4 regions of the Paenibacillus sp. FSL P4-0127 genome follow, and region 3 is predicted to be linked to each of the others. Evidence: riboswitches for the same ligand, from Rfam matches in the RefSeq annotation. Region 3 holds a riboswitch; each other region holds the start of a gene.
What was found. A riboswitch is a leader RNA that binds a small molecule or an ion and turns the genes downstream of it on or off. The one in region 3 is predicted to bind cyclic di-GMP.

Region 1 (5,164 bases), 2.7 Mb from region 3:
GCTGGAACTGGATGAAGAAAAACGCAGATACAAATGGGGCAAATACGGCATCGGCAAATATATCTATCCGAAAGAGGAAGAGGAGGATTTGAAAACGCATCTGTTCGGTTATATGAAAGATTTTTTTCCAAAGGCGAAGCTGGAGTATTTTACTTGACCGGCGGCCCGCCGGACGCCGGAGGATGGCGCTGCAGCTTACGGCGCCTGAAGCTCCGCGTAATATTCGGCCAAAAACCGGCCGAAGCTGCGGGCGGCTTTGGGAAGATACCGCCGCTCCAGCCAGGCGATCCGGAAGACGCGCCGGCATACGGGGGTTTCGAGGCGCAGCATTTTATAAGGCGGCGTCTCGTCTTTGCGGCATGCGGGCATAAAAGCTACGCCAAGTCCGGCCTGCACCAGGCTGCCCAAAGCGGACGGTTCGTCCACCTCGCAGACGATGTTCGGCGAAATGCCCGCTTCGCGGCAAAATGACGCGTTTATTTTCCGGAACGGATGGCCAGTTTTATATTCGATGAAAGGCTCGGCCGCCACCTCCTCCAGTCGGATGCTGCTGCGCCGTTCCAAGGGATGGCCGGGCGGCACCGCCAAAAACACCTCGGCGTCCAGCACCGGCTGCTCGCGGATATCCGGATGATCGATGGAAGCGGCGGTAAAACACAGATCCACCTCGCCGTTTTCCAGCAAATTTACCAACTCCTCCATGGAAGCGGGCGGCGTTTGCAAAATGCGGAAATTCACTTCCGGATGCTCAGTCCGGTAGGCGCTTATAGCGGAAGTAATCCGGCCCAGGTTGTTCGTCGCCAGATGAATGCTTCCCCGTTCGGTTCCCGCCAGATCGGCGACTTCCTTCCGACCTTCCTCAAGCACGTTCAACGCGAGATCCACCTTTTTCAAAAACGCTCTGCCGAAGTGGTTGAGCCGGATTTGCCGGCTCTGCCGGTCAAACAGCGGCACGCCCAAATCCTGTTCCAGGCGGGCGATCGTTTTGCTCAGCGCGGGCTGGGCGATATGAAGCTCCTGCGCGGCTTTTGTCATATGCTCCAAGCGGGCGACCGTCTGAAAATATTGCAGCTGCAGCAATTCCATACCGTTCGTTCCTTTCTATTAATATACTGTAGTATATGATTTTATAATTAAATATATATTTTTAATTATCAATATGCAAATATAAAATATCTCATAACAAAGGTTTTTGAGGGGGCATGATTTGTTATGAGAAAGCAGGCAGAGGGCGATTCAGCCGAAAAGCTGATCCGTATTTTGGCGTTTACGATGGTGCTCTCGTCGATGAGCGCTACGATGTTTAATATCGTGCTGCCGGAAATTAAAAACGAGTTCCAATTATCCGTGGCGCAGGTCAGCTGGGTATCCACCATTTATATGCTGATCTATGCGATCGGATCGGTCATCTACGGGAAATTGGCCGACGTATTCAGGTTCAAAAATTTAATCACGTTTGGCTTGGCCGTGTTTTGTCTGGGCTCGCTCGCCGGGCTTGCCGCCCAGGCGTTTTGGATGGTGCTGGCCGGGCGGGTTTTGCAGGCGGCGGGAGCGGCGGTCATTCCGGCGGCGGCGATGATCATTCCCGTCCGCCACTTTCCGCCCGAACGCCGCGGATACGCGCTCGGCATCACGGCAACCGGACTGGCTGTCGGGGGGGCGATCGGACCGGTCGTCTCGGCGCTAATCGTCAGTCTGGTCGATTGGCGTTGGCTGTTTTGCATTCCGATGCTGATGCTTGTCACCTTGCCGTTTTACCGCCGTTATTTAAGCGAGCAGGCGCCCAAATACGCCAAAGTCGATTGGCTGGGGGCCGGTCTGCTGGGCGGTGCGGTTGCGTTGCTGCTGCTGGGCGTTACTTACGGCCGAATTACCTTCTATCTGGGCAGCCTGCTCCTGTTCTTGTTGTTTTTTATCCGCAACCGGACTGCGGCTCACCCGTTCGTGGATCCGCAGCTTTTCCGCAACAGAAGTTATTCCCTGGGGCTGCTCATAGCCATACTGGCGATGGGGATCGGTTACGCGCTCCCGTTCTTGACGCCGCAGCTGCTGGCGGATGTCAACGGGCTTGCCTCGGGCTGGATTGGCTTCGCTATGGTTCCGGGGGCGGCGGTGTCGGCTGTTCTGGGCAGAGCTGGAGGCAAGCTGGCGGATGCCAAGGGCAACCCGTTTGTGTTTTGCAGCGCGTCCATGCTGCTGCTGGTTTGCTTTACCCTGATCTCGATCTTCGCGGGAGCGGCGGTCCCCATCATTGCAATATTATTGATCCTTGGCAACGTCGGACAGATGTTTATGCAAATTGCCTTGACAGGCACGATATCGCGGACGCTGGCCAAGGAACAGACCGGGGTTGGCATGGGGCTGTTGTCGATGTCGAACTTTCTTTCCGGCGCGGTGGCGGCCGGCGTCTACAGCAAGGCTGTGGATCAAGGCGGCAGCGTGCATTGGAACCCGTTAAACCTGTTTGCGAATTCCGGTGTGTACAGTAATATCTATCTCATTCTCGCAGCTTTGGAGATGATTATGGTACTTTTTTATTATTTTTACTTTTTGCGAAATGAACGGCCCCGTCTGCAAAGTTCGTCTATCAACTGAGACTAAAGTCGCAAAAAAATATTAAAAATTTTAGATTTTTTCGTCTTATTGGGCTAATAAATGACGCCAACGCTTCCGATAGAGATAGAGAAGGACATAAAACTTTACACGATAATGGCAAACCTGTCGAAAGGCAGGGACGCAAAGCTACAGGGCCTGTAAATTTTTTACTGGCAGCCAGTTACCGAAGGAGGTTTTATTTTTTATGCGTAAATTGATGTTTGCAACGTTGACCCTTGTACTTTTGTTTGCCGGTTTCGGCGGGACAGGGGCGCGGGCGGCCGAACTTGAGGGCTGGCTCAATAAGGACAACCTGTCTCAGGGAGCGGTGACCATTTATTACGACGTGAAGCTGAATGTCAAGACCAAGCTGGTGATCGAGAAAAGGAACAATAAGTATACCTATAATCTGACCTACGGTGCCCAAGGAGAGACGTTCCCGCTGCAAATGGGCAACGGGGATTACACGATCAGCCTGTTGGAACAGATTAAAGGGACTACGTACCGCCTTGTGCAGAAGGATACGGTGAAGCTTGATTTGCAGGATGAGACGCCGGTCTATCTGAGTTCGACGCAAAATGTGAATTGGAATATAGACGGTCTGGCGGCAAAGAAGGCGGCGGAGCTGACGAAAGATGCGGCTGCCGATGAAGATAAAGTGAAGGCCATTTATAATTACATCATCCGCACCATCAAATACGACGACAGCCTGGCGTTTACCGCTACATCGAATTACCTGCCGAATATCGAGCGTACCTTGACTGCCAAGAAGGACACCTGCTACGGCTTTTCCTCCCTGTTTGCGGGGATGCTGCGCAGCGTTGGGGTTCCGGCCAAGCTGGCGATGGGATCTTCCGACTATGTAAAAACATATCACGCCTGGAATGAAGTTTATATAAACGGACGCTGGGTGGTTATCGACACGACGGCCGATGCCGGCTGGAATGGAACGACGACCGCTTTTACAATGATCAAAGATGCTTCGAAATATAAGGCGGACAAGTTATACTAAGCCAGTTCAATAATAAGACGAATAGGAAAAAAAAGAGCCTTGAACGACTGTTCAAGGCTTCTTTGTTTGGGCGGGATATGCTAATCTTCTTATAAAGGGGAAGAGTATCCAAGCGGGGGAGTCTGGCTCTTATGAGAGTAATACTTGTGGATGATGAACAACTGGCCTTGAATTATATGGAACGGTTATTGCTGAAGCTTGCCGACGTGGAGGTTGTCGGGAAATTTACCGACCCCGTCAAGGGGATGGGCGAAATTCTCCAAGAACGTGTGGATGTGCTGTTTTTGGACATCAGCCTGCCGGAAATCAACGGTATTGAACTGGCGGAACGGATTTTGGAAGCAAGACCGGAGATACATATCGTTTTTGTCACGGCGTATGATGAATATGCCATAAAAGCCTTTGAGTTAAACGCTCTGGATTATGTGCTCAAGCCGATCAGAGCCGAGCGCCTGGCCAAAACCGTGGATCGGATTCAGGAGCGGCTGAAAGCGGGACAGGAGCAAGTCGCCGGTTCCGAACAGGATATCAAAATATGCTTGTTCAAACAGGTAAAGGTGGAGGCGCGGCATGGACAGCCGACCCTCCTGCAGTGGCGCACGACGAAGGCGCAGGAGTTGTTTCTCTATCTCTTGCAGCACCGGGGAAGGTTGGTCCGAAAGTCTACTTTGATCGATGTCTTATGGCCGGAATACGAGACGGACAAGGTCAACTCGCAATTATATACGTCCGTGTACCATATTCGGAAAACACTTAAGCCTTACGGAGACCATTTTCAAATTGTGAATACGATGGAGGGTTACATCCTGAATACCCATCAGGTCCGCTTGGATATCGACGAATGGGAGGCCAAGCTGGCTGCGCTGCCGCCCGTGTCCGGCGATTCGCTGGACGCATATTTGGAGACGATGAAAATCTACACCGGAGATTATCTGCAGGAATACGATTACTGGTGGACGGAAAGCGAGCGCCAGCGGCTCAAGGCCATTTGGCTTCACACTTCGCTGGCGATCGCCGATTGGTACCTCGGGCAAGAGCTTTGGGAGAAGGCGGGAGCTTACTATCACAACATCCGCACCCTTCATCCCCAGGAAGAGGCGCCTTATTTTGCCCTCATGAAAATATACGCACTGCAGCAGAACTTTGCCATGGTGCACCGTCAGTACCGCAAACTCGCAGCCGTACTGAAGGAGGAACTGAACGTGGAGCCCAGCCACTACATAACGGAATGGTATGGACAATTTACGGAGAAAGCGGGGCAGGCACGTTAAGCCGCCCGCTTCCGGCGTTTTTTTATCATAGAACAAGCCATCTTGACCGGCCGTTGGCCGGTTTTTTTGTTCAGAATTTGTATAGATCTTGCGCGTATACTCCGAATGAACCATTTCAGTCGAATTTTCTGCGGCCTTTTCGCAACGTTCGCAATTAAGGGAGTTTTTTGGAGATGAATGTAGTCGGCCATTTCAGGGACGATTCACGGGGGGTGGAACTGCCCTCGCTTACGGAGATCGAATTGACGAAACAAGATAAAAGGAAACGGAGCAGGGGTTTCTATAT
Region 2 (5,164 bases), on a different contig from region 3:
AAACAAGGGATAATGATCGTCACGCCCGGCGTATAATCCGGATTGACCGGCACGTTGCGGTACAAAGCCCCGAAAAAATACCGCGTCAGCAAAAATATGGCCGCCGTTAGACTGTATAAATAAAGCAGAATGTTGTATTTGAAATAGATGATGCTTTCGGCGCGCATCAGCAAAATAATCGTCATAGCGACAAACAGCAAGCCGCTGGCCGTATACACGGAATAGCCCCAACGCCGTTTCTGAAAGTAATTGTAAAGGTTGCTTTCAAAAGCAAGCGCCGCCATCGGCTTCTCCCCGTCCGGCGTGTCACGGGTAAACCTGCGAACGACCGATGCTTTTATTTTTACCTTCGACTCAAAACCCTCCGGCATCGTCCCCGGCGGAATGTTAAAGCGCAGCTCGAACACATCGCCTTCACGGCATGTTTCGGCCCTCTCCGATTCCAGCTCCACCAGAATCCCCGTTGAAGAAATGTCCGCGGCCATGCCGCTTATTTGGGACTTTGCGTCCGCCTTTTTCCCTTTCTTATCGGCTCCCACGGGCAGCAGCGAGACGGGAAAATCAGCCTCATAGCGCAAGCTGAGCAGACGGGGCATCTTATTGTCGCCATGATCGGCGGATTCACCGGGCCCATCGTCCTTTGAGCGCAACATGCCTCTGCGGTCCGACGCTTTGCGGATGTTCTCCGGATCGGGGACATGGGCAAGCAGCCGCCGATCCGCCTTGGGCGTGGAGAGAACTTCAACCGGCTTTTGTTGTGCTTTGTTCTTTTTCCTCAAGTTCATTGCCCCTTAACCTTTAAGATGGGCCCTTTACAGGCTCCAGTAATGATAACCCGAAGCTTCGAATTCGGATTTATCGAACACGGCTTTAATATCGAAAAACACCTTGCTCTTGTCCGCCCCGAACAACCGGTCGTAATCCTCACGAGCCATGTTTAGAAATTCCCTGTGAGGGACGGCCAGCACCACCACGTTCAAATCACGCAAATCGGGCAGCTGCGCCAGCTCCAATCCATGCTCTTCATACACGAGCCGCGGGTCCACCAGCGGATCGCAGACAAGCGGCTGGATATCATATTCCTTCAGCTCTGCGATAATATCCGTGACCTTCGTGTTGCGAAAATCGGGGCAATCCTCCTTGTAGGCCAGGCCGAGGATACCGACTTTCACATCCGACAAATCTTTCCGCAGGCGCATCAGCAGCTTTACGATGCTGCGGGCGACATATTTGCCCATCCCGTCGTTGATGCGCCGCCCCGCGGAAATGATTTTCGAATGGTACCCCGCATCTTCCGCTTTATAAGTTAAATAGTAAGGATCGATGCCAATGCAATGGCCGCCGACCAGCCCTGGGGTGAATTTGAGAAAATTCCATTTGGTTCCCGCCGCGGCCAGCACCGCTTTCGTGTCGATTCCCATCCGGTGAAACAGCATGGATAGTTCGTTCATAAAAGCGATATTGATGTCGCGTTGGGCGTTTTCGATCACCTTGGCCGCCTCGGCCACACGGATACTTTCGGCCCGGTAAACCCCCGCCTCGATCACCAGCTCGTAAACCTGCGCCACAAGACCAAGCGTCTGCTCATCCATGCCGGAAACGATTTTCACGATGTTCTCGAGCCGGTGAACCTGATCGCCCGGATTGATTCGTTCGGGGGAATAGCCGACTTTAAAGTCGACCCCGCATGTAAGCCCCGACTCCGCCTCCAGGATCGGAACGCACACTTCCTCGGTGACGCCGGGATAAACCGTCGACTCGTAGACAACGACCGAACCGGGGCGCAAATGTTTCCCGACCATCGCGCTGGCGTTCTTGACATAAGTAAGGTCGGGCACTTTATCGTTTTGAACCGGCGTAGGCACGGCCAGGATGTAAAAGGAAGCCTCCCCCAGCCTCGCCTCATCCGAGGTAAAGTCAATCGAGCTCGCCTTGATCGCCGCGTCCCCGACATCGCCGGTCGGATCTTTCCCCGCAAGGTAATCGGCGATTTTCCGGGGACTCACGTCAAACCCGATGACGTCAGCCTTGCGGGCAAACGCGACCGCTAGCGGCAAACCTACGTACCCTAGTCCGACGACAGCCAGTTTGGCCGTCCGCTTTACAATGTTCTCATATAGTTGATTCAAATCCATAAGTTCAACCCCATTCATTTCCCGATGAGTATCCAAAGATGCCGAGCAAGCGTTCGTTCCTTATTTCATCCCGTACAGCTCGTCCAGAAGCACAAAGGAATAACCCCGCTGCTTCAACTGGTCGATTACCTTCGGCAAGGCTTCCAGCGTATGGAGGCCGTCAAGCATATGCAGCAAAATAACGCTGCCGTTAGTCGTCTGCTTCAGCACCCCGTTTAAAATGTACTGAGCGTCATGGTCGGAATTCCAATCCAGGGTGGTCACATCGTACAAAGCGAGCGTCTTATACCCCGTGGCCGCGATCACCTTGGCCGTCTCCTTGTTGATCTCCCCGGTCGGAGGCCTGAACAGCATCGCCGGCTGCTGCTGAATCGCTTCGGTGATGATGCGGTGCGCCTTGACCACTTCTTCCTGCAGCTCGTCGGGCGGGATTTGCGTAATCACGGGATGGCTGTAGGTATGATTCGCCACAAGGTGACCCTCTTCGACGATAGCTCTGGCCAGGTTCGGATTGTTCTCTACGCCGTTGGCCCGCAGAAAAAAGGTCGCTTTGACGTCATGATCCTCTAGGATCTTCAACAGACGGGTGACGGTCAAATCGCTGCCCCAATCGTCAAAGGTCAGGGCGACGACCTTCTTGCCGTGCGGGTTCCATTTGGCGATATCGCTGGCGTTATAGATCAGATTATAGTCCGCCTGCTCGTAATCGGGATTGATCCGGGCGGCATCGTATCCCGGGATTTGCTCCAGCGGCTTCCGCTCGCCGCCGTCACGCACCAGCTTTGCGAGCGGCACCAACTTATAGCCTACTTCTTTCGCCGCATCCGCAATATAGGAAATGGAGGAAACCACCTCGGGATTCACGTCCGTATTTAGCGCGATAATGCCGCCGCGGCTAATGTACCTCCGTATGTAATCGCCGATTTCCTTGGCGCTTTGCATGTCGCTGTCCTTCGGATTGATGTTGTAGGAAACGACGGCTTTTAGTCCGGTTTGCGCCGCCACCAGGCGAACGTCTTCGCTCATACGGGCCCCCCGGGTCCGGACGAACTGCGGCTGCTTGCCTGTCGCGTCGGCAATCAAGCCGTTGGTACGGTTGATTTCTTTATAGATTTCTTCATAGCTTAAGGTCGTCAAGTCGGCGCGCGTCAACGTATTGTTCTCCACCTCGTGGCCGCGGCTGGTTAGTTCCTTGACCAAATCCGGCTCTTCGGCCGCCCGCATGCCCGGGACAAAAAACGTCGCTTTGATATGATGCTTGTCCAGTTCATCCAATAAACGCTCGATCGTCTCGCGATCGCCCAAACCGTCGAACGTTAGGGAAAGCTCCTTTTTGGCCGTATAGACAAAAGACAATGTTTTGCTCGGTTCCCCCGTATAACGGGCAATCGGCTGCTGCTGCAATGAAGCGGTCTGCGCCCCGGACATGGGGGAGGCCCCATTCCCGTTGTCCGCCTGCGGACTGGCCCCGCTGCAGCCGGCCGCCCAAAACGCAAGCAGAGCTGTGGCTAATCCGATTCGAATCGACCGGGCGCCGTTTCCTGCCATCGAAATCATTAGTTCACCTTCTTTTGTAAAAGTAATTTTTTTCCAATCAAAATCTTCAAAATAAAAAGACCGCCATACTTACATGGCGGCCGGACAATCATAGCGCAGCTTGCACCGCAATTCCCACCACGGCTTGCGAACGCTTTAGACTCCAAACTTTGCGTCCTATCCTTTCGAATAGTTTGCCTTTGGTTTAGAATTTTAATTATTTAAATTTATTATAATCGACTCCGGCTGGAAATCAATCCATAGTTTATGAAAAAAAGCGGATTCACAAAAAAATATTCAGGAGTGGGGGCCCATTTCTTTCCATGTCAAATAGCCTAGAAATGGAGCTTAAAGAAGCGCGCCGATAAGCCTGCGGTGCTCTTTTGTATTGCTCCGGGATAATCCAGCAGAAAAATAAGGGCAAAAAATGTTGCTATTCCGGCGATATCCGTTCATTTGGGAGAAATAGAGGTAATTTATGTCGTTATTTTCCCCCGTCGCAAAGAAATGCCCATGTTCTGGACCATTCATAGGAAAATAAGTACATAAAATGCCGCTAATGGAGACGAACACGTTGGGGCTCGGATAATAAGTACATAAAGTGCGTTATTTTGAAGGGTAGGCGGTTTATCGTTCCAGTCGGCGGCGGTTAGAACTAAAACAAGGGCGCTTGCTCCTAACGGAGAGGGACACCCTTGTTGGTCGATCCGGTTTTCATTAAATTATTCGGTGCCAAGGAAAATATAGCGGGCCAATACGAGCACGGCCAGCACCCACATCAGCCAATGAATTTTGACTTTGTTTTTGGTGAACAGGTTGTTGAAGCCCCCCAGAATGACGTAAGAGACCAAACCGGCGGCGATCCCGTTGGCGATGCTTCCGGTGAAAGGCATCAATACGATCGTCAAGAACGCCGGGAAGGCATGCAGGAAGTCATCCCATTCGATCGATTTGACCTGGCCGATCATCAGCACGCCGACGATAATCAGCGCCGGAGCCGTTGCCGCGCTCGGCACAACACCGGCCAGCGGCGCGATGAACAGCGCCAGGAGGAACAAGATCCCCGTCGTTACCGAAGTGAGCCCGGTGCGTCCGCCTTCGGCCACACCAGCGGTGCTCTCTACATAGGAAGTGATCGTGCTGGTGCCAAGAAATGCGCCCGCGCTGACGCCAACCGCATCCACCAGCATCGCCTTGCCGATTTTTTTCTCGCCTTCTTCTTTGTTTTTCATCAAGCCGGCGCGGGTAGCCGTACCGACCAAAGTGCCGAACGTATCAAACAATTCAACGAACGTGAATACAAAAACAATTTCAAACAGACCCAGATGCAAAGCCGCACCCAGATCGAGCTTGCCCACCGCAAGATTGTCAAAAGCGGGCAGCCAGCTGGCGCCGGAAAGTCCGGAAACGTTAGTAACGCCCATCGGAATACCGATAATGGTGGTGGCGATAATCCCGATCAACAGCGCTCCTTTAACCCGCAGCGACATCAA
Region 3 (5,164 bases):
ATCTTAGGCAGCGGCACACCGATCGCACCGCTTTCATTGGCCGTGAAGGTCGTTCCGTCGTAGGGAGTAATGACATAAGAATTTCTTACGGGTTCATTAAAGATAATGGTATAAATGACGTTAACCAAAGAGGTTTTCGATTCTAATTTGACGTTGATCGACTCCGTGACGTTAAACCAGTAGCCGCCGCCTCCATCGGTGAAATGGCCGAAGTTTTTATCGTAGATCCAGCCGCTGGCCGCATTGTTGTCAATATCGATCCATGCACTGCTGTTTACAGGTTTTACGTACACTTTCAAATCATCGGCCACAGCTGCAAAGGGGATTGCCGGATCATTGTTGAAAACCGGATAGGTAAAGCCGGCGCCGCCCGTAGTATCCGCCGTAATTTGCGGCCCTTGTGTAGGCGTCATCGCCGTAATGGTGGTTTTGTTGATGTTTTGAAACACAAGAGTGTAATCCAGCGTAACCCCATTCGCTTTGGAGTACAGTTGAATTTCGGTTGTCGCGGAAAGAGTGAACCAATAACCGTTAAAGCCGCTGTCGCTCCAGTGGCCCCAGTTTTGGTTGTAGACAAAGCTGCCGGCACTGTCAATATCGACCCAACTGCCGCCCACTTTCACATTAACGCCCAAGTCTTGGATCACATCATTCCAGGTGGCGGAGCCTCCATTGAATTTAGGCATCACAAATCCGTAACTGGCTTGTCCAACCCCTGATTTTGTGATGACAGGTCCGTCCGCCGCTGAAAAATAATCCATAGAGGTGATAGTGGCCGTTCCCGCTCCTTCAGCGGCCTGAACCGGCGAAGTTGATAGCAGGCTGACGCTGGCCATCATAACTAGCGCCAGGAACAAACTGAAAACTTTTTGCTTCATAAATACCCTCCCTTAATCAATAGTGGATTCTCCTATCCCATACACGGTCAGGAAAATACTAACATTATAGTACATTTTTATTCTATCGAATGTGATCACCGGATGAACAGGTGCTATTTTTTTGGTGGGGTCCTATTTTTTCGGGTGAGTTCGAGTGAGTTCGGGGGAGGAATGATAGTTCGACAAAATTCCAAATTTTCTCTTGATGGTATTCCATATATTTGATATGATAGATTCACAAAAGCTGATCACGATAACGGCAAACTTGTCGAAAGATAAGGACGCAAAGCTACAGGGCCTTCTTGACGAACGTCAATGGCAGCCAGCTACCGAACGAAGATGCTTTTTTGTTTTTTTGGAGAAGATGTATCAGTATCTGTGAAACTCTATTACGAAAATAGCAAACTTGTCGAAAGACAGGGACGCAAAGCCACAGGGCCTTCTTGACGAAACGTCAATGGCAGCCTGGCCGCCGAAGGGAGTTTGCAGTATGCGCAACATTGTGTTCGCTATTGTAGGGCTTTTTGCGTTATTGATGTGGGCTCCGGATGTACAAGCTGCCCCGTCCGAAGATTGGTTGGGTTTGGAGCAGTTGGACCGTGGCGCCGTCGTCATTCGTTATGATGCGGAAGCCGGGGCCAAAACGAAGCTCATGATCGCAAAAGGTAATGACAAATATACCTATGTCCTTTCGCCGGATAAGCGGCAGGAAGTATTTCCGCTCCAGATGGGCAATGGTGAATATAAGGTTACCGTTCTGGAACAAGTCAGCGGTACCAAATACAAAATCGTTCAGGAAGCGGCCGTTACACTTCAACTTGCGGATGACAGCAAAGTGTTTTTGAACTCTGTGCAAAATGTCGATTGGAGCGATAGGGATCAGGCAGCCCAGCTTGCGAAGAAGCTTGCCCAATCCGCTCCGTCCGACGAGAAGAAAGTGCACGCTATTTATGAATATATTGTCGGTACGATCCGGTACGATCATACTCTGGCAGCCAGCGAATTGACGGACTACCTTCCCGATAGCAACCGCACGTTGGCAGGGCGGAAAGGGATGTGTTACGACTATGCCTCCTTGTTCGCTTCCATGTTGCGGAGTATCGGAATTCCGGCCAAGCTTGTTATGGGAACTTCGGAATACGTTGATGTTTACCACGCTTGGAATGAAGTTTATTTGAACGGACAATGGGTAACCATTGATACAACTGTCGATGCGGGCTGGAAGAGCAGTGAGACAGGGGTCAACATGATTAAAGACGCCTCGCGTTATTCCCCGGTGAAATACTATTGATTTTTACGAAATAAACATAGGCTTTGGACGATATGTCCAAGGCTTATTTGGCGTTGTTGAGAAATTGTATAGTATTGGCATATATAATGGCGGAAGCCCATTTGGTTCTGAAGAAAATACAGGCACAATTCATCGTGCGCCAATAAAGATCAGCGGAGGTGATGGACTGAAAATTACCCTATCGACATGTTGTCCGATGGATGCATGGCCCGAATTGCGCACGGAAGGCGGATCGGAACCGAATATAATGAGGGTGATGTAGAGACAGAGGGAGAGATTATGAGGAAAAAGGTTTGTGGAATCGTTGTGGCATTGCTGTTGCTGATGCAGACGCTGTATGGCGCATCCGTTTGGACGGCGAACGCAGCGGCCGGCGTGCAAGAATCAACGGGCAGCGCGCAAGAATCCGTGACGGATAGCGTATATGACCGGCCGGCGCCAGTCGCCAGGCCAGTCGCCAGTGCGGAGAGTATTTTAACCAAAGTCGTGTTAACCGATTTAAACGGTACCGTGATTGATGCGGTGTATAATCCCGATAGCAGTTTGGACGTCGGCGCGGCCGTCAACCTCAGCTATGAATGGGAGCTTCCAAACGGACACGGCTACAAGAATGGAGATACATTCAGCTTCGAGCTGCCGCGGCAGTTTGAAATTTTTACGGATATTGATGCCCCGCTTCTTGCCGATCAAGGGAAAGTCGGCCGGTTTACGGTCGATCTGAACGGGAAAGTTGTGATGACCTTCAATGATTACGTGGAGAGTCATTCCAACATCGCCGGCAAGCTGGAAATTCGTACGGAATTTAAGAAGGAAGTCCTTAAAGGCAGTACGGAAGTCGTTATTGCCATTCCAGTAAAAAGCGGAGTGCAGACCGCTATCGTGAATCTGAAGCCGAAGGGCGGAAAGCTGATCGAAAAGCAAGGGAAAGCGATCGGCAAAGATCGGATCGATTGGACGGTTCAAGTTAACAAGTCGCTGGAAAAAATCAAGCACGCGGTGATCACTGACGCACTGCCTGAAGGTTTGGAGCTTATTGCTGACTCTGTGGAGGTTTACCGTTTGCAAGTTAACGGTGACGGATCGGCGGCCCTTGGCGACAAGGTAGATTCCGGCAAATATAAGGTCGAAACGAACGGTGGCGCGAAACTGGAGCTTGCGTTCCAGGATGAGACGATCGGCAAGGCTTATGAGATTCGCTTTTCGACGAAGCTTACCGGTGAGCAGTCGCGCTTTGAAAACACCGCTGTCTTGTCCGGCGACGGAACGGAAGATGCCAAATCGACCGCTACGGTAACGGTAAACCGCGGCCAATTTTTGGATAAATCGTTTAGCGTGGATAACAGCACCGGAATCATCACTTGGACTGTGAAATACAATTTCAATGAAAAGAAGATTCCAAAAGAGAAAGCGGTCATCACGGATGAATTCAGCGAAATTCATACATGGATTGCCGATTCGCTGAAGGTGTACAACGGGGATTCGAAGGCTGATAAAGATCTGGTTGCCAAGGATGAATACACCGCCGAATCGGCGGGTAAGAACGGATTCAGCCTTCAATTCGAGAAGGATATCGATTCGCCTTATACGATCGTTTACCAGACGAAGCCGGTCGATCGGACGATCGCCGACGGGAAGCAGGTGAAGAACAAAGTCGTGTCGGGTGATGCGTCCAAGGAAGTGACCACCCCGGCCCAAGGAAGCCGCGCTCTGGTGAAAGGCGTACAGAACATCGATTTTGCCGGCAAAACGGCGAAATGGCTGATTACGGTCAACGGCGATAAACGGCCGGACGGCGGCAAGTACAGCATGAAGGATGTAGTCATTACGGATACGTTCCCGCAGGGCGGTCTTGAATTCGTTCCGGATTCCATGATCGTAAAAGCGGATGGGAAGCTCGTTCCTAAAAGCGATTATAAGGTTGAGTACGACAATGTACGCAGCGGCTTTGTCATCAAGTTCCTGAAGACCATTGACACCACGTATACGATCGAGTATGAAACGAAGTTTAACATCGGCTGGCTGAAGGAGCGAAAGCTCGATTTTAAGAACAGAGCTGTCATGACGTGGACCGAGGACGGCGAGAAGAAAGGGCCGATCCAACGGGAAGCCGCCTTCTCCTCCGACGATTATACGAAAAACAATGGCGGTAAAGACGGCAGCTACGATCCTGTCAACAAAGAGATCACGTGGAACATTAAGATGAATTACAATCTCGATCCGCTTGACAAAGCCATCGTAACGGATGTTCTGAAGCAGGAGCAGAAGTTTGTTCCGAATTCGGTAAAGGTGTATGCGATGGAGCTGACGGGGGGACGCAATGGCGTTAAGAAGGGCGCTGAAGTTTCGGCTGCTCAATACGAGGTGACGGAACCGTCCGAAGCGAACGGAAACAAACTGACCGTTCAATTTAAGAACAAGATCGCATCGGCCTATTGGATCGAGTTCAAAACATCGCTGCAGGACACGTTGATTGTCAAGACGATGGATAATACCGCTGAGCTGTGGAACGGCAGCGATAAAGCGGCGATATGGAACGCCAGCGTGACGATTCCGCATGGCGGCGAGTACGTGACGAAGAAAGGCGCCCAAAATGGAAATAAAATCGATTGGACGATTCGCATTAATGAAGGCCAGTCGCATATTTCCAACGCCAAAATTATCGATTATCCAAGCGTGAATCAGGTTTTGATCGAAGATTCGTTCCGCCTCTACAAAGCCAAGGTCAATGCAAACGGTGAAGCGGTCAAAGCGGAAGAATTGACCAAAGGGAAGGACTACACGTTAACCATCACAAGGCTTGACGGCGATCAAGAGACGTTTGAATTAAAGTTCACGGACGCCATCTCCACGGCTTATATTTTAGAATACCAGTCGTTCATTGCCGCTGGAGATAAAGAAGCTGTGCAAAATAAAGTAGCGCTCGAAGGAGATCAGCTGAAGACCGAGCTTAGGGAAACGACGGAAGAGGTCATTGTCCGTACTTCCTCCGGTTCAG
Region 4 (5,164 bases), on a different contig from region 3:
GCGTTGTCCGAACACGACACCCAACCTGCGAACGGCCCGCCGCCGGTCGCGATGGGGATTGAGGCCGCCGATCATAACCGTGCCTGAGGTCGGATGCAAAATGCCGGTGAGCATCTTGATCGTCGTCGACTTGCCTGCGCCGTTGGGACCGATATAACCGACAAACTCCCCGCGCTCGATGTTGAAGCTGATGCCCCGGACCGCCTCTTTCAGCCGGTATTCCCGCGAAAACAGCGTACGCAGGCCGGACAGCTTTCCCTCCCGCACGACGGGTGTTTTGAACTCCTTATATAAATGGCTGGCTTCGATCATAAGCCGCTCCTCCTTTTCGTCCTGTATGCCTTCGCTTACCCTTACGCAGCATGCCTTCACTGACTTATACACAGCATGCCTTCACTTACTCGTACGCACTAGCTTCCTTGTACTTACGGCCTTCCGTTCTTACTCTCCCTGTGCGCTTAGCTTCCTGTGCTTTGATATTTCGTGATGCCGAACAGCCAGAACCGCAGGCTTGCGGCTAAGCATACCGCCGCCGCCCCCGCCGTCGCCGCAAGGATCCACGGCCCCCATTCGCCCCGTAAAATATAGAGCGAAGGTACATAATTCACAAAGCCGACCGGGATCACGAACAAAAATAGCGAGGACATCCACTTCGGATACAGGGTGAGCGGGTATCGCGCCGCCGTTTGAGCGGCATCCTCGGTGAAGTTTTGCAGTTCGCTGATGCGGGTCGTCCAGAAACCGAGCGTAGCCGTAGCAAGTCCGATAGAAAACAAAATGACCGCGCCGGTAACGATAATGAATAGCGTAAACGGTACTGCAATCCAGCCGACTTGTCCGCTATGCGTCATCGCGCCGAGCGACCAGCACAGGATGAAACCGCCCTGCAGCAGTTCGCCGGGCATCAGCCGGAAGTTCTGCGGCATTAAAGCGAGCAGCACCGGCATCGGCCGCGTCAATAGCTGGTCGAGCTCTCCGCCGACCAGGTATTTTTCCAGATGGTGCACCTCCTCGGCAAACGTGCGGTACAGCGTCCTGGACAACGTCATCACCGCAAACAAATACCCGATCTCGTAAACCGACCAGCCCTGTATTACGCCGAACTTGTCCAGAACGATCGCGATCATCAGAAATTCGGAAATCTGGATCAACGCGGCCAGCACCGTACCCAGCACAAAATTGAATTTGTACTGCATCCGGCTTTTTATGCTCGTACGGATCAGCAGCCGGTACAGGTTCAGCCAAGACATCGGCTTCGCGCCAGCGGACCGGGTCGGGCCGGCAGTGACCTTCGAGAATCGTCCGCCGCTGCCGCTAATGTCATCGTACATTTCGTGCGTGCCGTCTATGCCGCTCATAGGCTTCTGCCCGCTCTTAGACTTCCGCCCGTTCTTTGGCTTCCGCCCTCTCCCAGGCTTTTGCCCGTTCTCAGCGCCAGGCCCCTTCCTCTCGTTCATCCGCCCTGCACCTCCACTTTCCGCCGCAGCAGCCGGGTTGCCAGCAAGCAGCAAGCAGTCATCAGGACGCACCAAAGCAGCGTTCCCCATAAGGCGGAGCCGCTTCCGTTTCCAAGATAAATCGTTGTGGGAACATAGAGCAGGTAAGGGTAAGGCGATAGCCAGGCGAGGTTTTCCAGCGGTCCGGGCAGCCATTCCAACGGGATGAAAAATCCGGCAAGCAAATTGATCAGCGCGCTATTGGCCCAATAGAGCCAGGACGATTCCATCGTCCACAAGGCGCTTACGCCGATCAAATAATTGATGCAGATCGACAGATAGGAGGCCCCGAGCAACCCTAACACGGTGTACAACACGGCGGTCCATTGATTTGGAATTTGCAATGAAAAAATGAAGAAATACAGGAGATAAATCGGGATGGATTTGAAAATGAACTGGTAGGCGATCTGTCCCCATTCCCTGGCCATCGTATGGCTGAACAGATGGACGGGACGCATCAGATCAAGCGCGATTTGCCCGGTCCTGACGGATTGGGGGATGCCGAGCCCGTTCGTGATGAAGCTGGTGATCCAGAGACACGCCTGGGTGAAGGCGATATAATTCACCATTCCCTGCGTTCCGTACTCTCCCAGCGGGTGGTCCTTCCCCAACCCGATCCAGATGCACGCATACATAAATCCGAACATCGCGCTCGCGAGGTTGTGCACCATATGGGCTCCGCGGTACTGCAAATTGCGGGCATAGGCTTTGGAAGCCAGCGTGAAATAAAGCATCCGGTTAAACACCTCCGATAAGCTTATTTAGAGGGGGGGTCCCCCTCATAGACGGGCAGACCCGTCCACTTCAGTCAAGGCGATTTTGCAAGAAGGGTACTATCATACCTTAATATTCCAAGAGTGGCAAGAGAAATTTTGCGCACCCGGATTACCAGGAAATGGATTGCATGTTTTATGGAATCGTGATACGATGTTTTTTGTGAAAAAAGCGGCTACGATAAACGGCAAACCTGTCGAAAGGCAGCGACGCAAAGCTAAAGGGCCTTCCCGCAAGGATGGCAGCCAGCTACCGAACAGAAGGCTTTTTTTGTTTTTTTATATGTATATTAATTTAAGTAGGCTCAACCTAGAAAACAGGTATTCGACAGTCGGCTGCTGGAGCGCACCAAACGCCGGTCTTCAAAATAGCGGTAATTTATGTGCTTATTATCCGGAGCCGGGCATGTTCATCCCCATTAGCGGCATCTTTGTTCCTTATTCGCTTGTGAAGGGCCCAGAACGCGGGCGTTTCCTTGCGACTGAAGACAATAGCGGCATAAATCGTCTCTATTTCTCTCAAATTGACGGATATCGCCGGAATAGCGGCATTTTTTGCCCTTATGTTTTGCGCTTTTCGCAGGAGTCTCTCATGATCGTTTGGTCAAGCGCCGTTTTGGGTTTTTGTGCTATAAAATAGGAAACGCTTAATCCAAATGAACGGGTTTTGGCATACGCAAGCGGAATGTACTTCCTTGCCCTACTTCCGAGGTTAACGTAATCGTCCCCCCGTGGTCTGTTGCAATTTTTTTGACGATATAAAGGCCCACGCCGCTGCCCTTAATTTGACGGGAACCCGAATGACCGGCTCGATAAAATTTATCGAACAGCCGCGCATGCATCTCCGCGGGAATTCCTATTCCGTAATCCGTAACCTCGATGATATAATAGTCTGCTTCTTCCGCGATTCGGATGAGTACTAATGGTTTGCCGGGAGAATATTTAATCGCATTGCTGATTAAATTGTCAAAAACTTGAGACATTCTAAACCGGTCCGCGTAGATGAAAGCGTCTTCAACCTCGGAATCCACCTCGATAAGATGCGATGATTTCAAATTCCACCGTTCGGTCACTTCGTGAATGAGTTCAATCAGCGGTACATAAGTTTTATGATAGTTATACCCTCCCGATTCCAGCCGCTCACTGTCCAAAACATCCTCAAGCAGATGGGACAACCGGTTTCCTTCCGCAAAAATGATTTCCATGTAACGCCGCCTGTTCTCCGCGGAAATATCGTACTGCATCAACATTTCCACATAGCCCAGCAGCGTCGTCAGAGGTGTCCTTAATTCGTGGGAGACCACGCTGATCATTTCGCGTCTCTGCGGATCGGCCGCCTCTTCTTCGCCGCATTCCCGAAATACCAATAAATACCCGTAACACGCCGTTTGCGCGGTATCCAATACCGGGCTTACATAAAACGAGAACAAACGCCTAGGTCCTTGGGCATATGGGAACTTCCCCTGATTTCCGTTCACCTCTCCTTTTCGAAACGCTTGTATGGTCTTGGTCAGCTTATGGTCCTCCTGCTGAATGTTCGCATCCATAGCTTTGGTAAAAGCCGTAATATCCTGCCCCGTCATCTCTTCCAAGCCGAACAAATCTTTGAGCCTGCGGTTCATAAACACGATCGTCCCCCTAGTGTCGCATTTAAGGATACCTTCCTGAAATGATTCCAAGTAGTACGTATCGATGTCCTGTTGTTCCTCAGCCATGTTTTCTCTCATTCGCCAACCGCTTGTCCGGTTTTACCGCCTGGCCGGCACCTCATGGTTTTGCTCTTCCCCCTTTCCCTCCTTCGCCATCCAAGGATCGGCATAACGGATCATGTCGCTGTCTTCGATTTTTCGGCCGATTTGCAGTTCGATCAACTCCAGATCGCTGTACGCCAACAGCGCATGTTTCATGCCGGGCTCAACGACAACAACGCTTCCCGCCTCTACGGGAAACGTTTGGCCGTCAATGCACGCTTCGCCCGCGCCGGCAATCACGATCCAGATTTCTTTGCGCCGCCCATGTTCATGATAACCGATAAAACGGCCTGCGGAAATCACGGCCCGGTTGGTCAACGATTCCGTTTCGCCCGCGCGTCTTGCGGTCAACACCGTCTTCCGGCCCCACCCGGTTTCTTTAAAACGGGGGGTGATTTCGACTTGAGCCACCATATCTTTAATGCCGGCCGACGCTTCCCGGTCGGTGACCAGAATACCGTCCGGTCCCGCGGCCACGACAATGTTGGGCACTCTCCATACGCCCACGGGGATATCCAGCTCATTGACAATCCGGGAGCCGGATGAATCCGGACAGACATAACCGCTCCCGCTGACCTGCTGCTCCATTTCTTCCGAAAGCGAATTCCATGTGCCGATATCCTTCCAGCGGCCTTGATAAGGAACGGCTACAATGCGCTTCGTTCGTTCCACCACCTCGATGTCGAAGCTTTGGCGCGGAAGCAGCTTATACATGCCGAGCAGCTCATCGTAATCCGCCGGCAGGCCCCTTTGCTTAAGCGCATCAAGCAGAAATCCAAGCCGAAACACGAACACTCCGCAGTTCCATAAGGCGCCCTCGTCAATCAACGTTTGGGCCCTAGCCGCGGAAGGCTTCTCCACAAACGCTCGCACCCGCAAGCTTCCGTCCGCTTCGGCCGGCTGCTGCGTCACAATATAACCGAATTTATCCGCAGGCGCGTCTGGGGTCACGCCCAAAAGCGCCAGATCGGCGCCAGCGTCCGCCAACACGCCGGGCAGTTTGCCCAAGGCTTGAAAAAAGGAATCCTCCGCATAGCCATCGACCGGCATAACCCCCACGATTTCGTCAGGACCGCAGCCTTCCTTGCTGTGCAAGTAGGCGGAGGCCAGACTGATGGCCGGAAAGGTATCCCTGCGCTCCGGT

Region 1: it holds a riboswitch for cyclic di-GMP, as region 3 does, so the genes downstream of both, NYE74_RS16725 (transglutaminase-like domain-containing protein) here and NYE74_RS04230 (transglutaminase-like domain-containing protein) in region 3, are expected to answer to the same signal.
Region 2: it holds a riboswitch for cyclic di-GMP, as region 3 does, so the genes downstream of both, NYE74_RS28100 (polysaccharide deacetylase family protein) here and NYE74_RS04230 (transglutaminase-like domain-containing protein) in region 3, are expected to answer to the same signal.
Region 4: it holds a riboswitch for cyclic di-GMP, as region 3 does, so the genes downstream of both, NYE74_RS30415 (hypothetical protein) here and NYE74_RS04230 (transglutaminase-like domain-containing protein) in region 3, are expected to answer to the same signal.

The regions. Positions count from the first base shown of each region.
Region 1 covers NZ_JBBOWY010000001.1:3,703,964-3,709,127, forward strand. The annotation lists gene splB (spore photoproduct lyase) at 1-157, shown strand, start outside; gene NYE74_RS16715 (LysR family transcriptional regulator) at 196-1,086, opposite strand; gene NYE74_RS16720 (MFS transporter) at 1,213-2,595, shown strand; cyclic di-GMP riboswitch class I at 2,702-2,784, shown strand; gene NYE74_RS16725 (transglutaminase-like domain-containing protein) at 2,801-3,607, shown strand; gene NYE74_RS16730 (response regulator) at 3,739-4,878, shown strand; gene NYE74_RS16735 (hypothetical protein) at 5,052-5,164, shown strand, end outside.
Region 2 covers NZ_JBBOWY010000002.1:349,430-354,593, reverse strand. The annotation lists gene NYE74_RS28110 (glycosyltransferase family 2 protein) at 1-785, opposite strand, end outside; gene NYE74_RS28105 (nucleotide sugar dehydrogenase) at 813-2,135, opposite strand; gene NYE74_RS28100 (polysaccharide deacetylase family protein) at 2,196-3,692, opposite strand; cyclic di-GMP riboswitch class I at 3,765-3,880, opposite strand; gene NYE74_RS28095 (NCS2 family permease) at 4,394-5,164, opposite strand, start outside.
Region 3 covers NZ_JBBOWY010000001.1:960,046-965,209, forward strand. The annotation lists gene NYE74_RS04225 (glycoside hydrolase family 16 protein) at 1-878, opposite strand, end outside; cyclic di-GMP riboswitch class I at 1,127-1,212, shown strand; cyclic di-GMP riboswitch class I at 1,268-1,355, shown strand; gene NYE74_RS04230 (transglutaminase-like domain-containing protein) at 1,369-2,169, shown strand; gene NYE74_RS04235 (collagen binding domain-containing protein) at 2,449-5,164, shown strand, end outside.
Region 4 covers NZ_JBBOWY010000002.1:900,013-905,176, reverse strand. The annotation lists gene NYE74_RS30430 (ABC transporter ATP-binding protein) at 1-312, opposite strand, end outside; gene NYE74_RS30425 (ABC transporter permease) at 459-1,250, opposite strand; gene NYE74_RS30420 (ABC transporter permease) at 1,454-2,230, opposite strand; cyclic di-GMP riboswitch class I at 2,447-2,527, shown strand; gene NYE74_RS30415 (hypothetical protein) at 2,541-2,909, shown strand; gene NYE74_RS30410 (PAS domain-containing sensor histidine kinase) at 2,917-3,984, opposite strand; gene NYE74_RS30405 (sugar phosphate nucleotidyltransferase) at 4,018-5,164, opposite strand, start outside.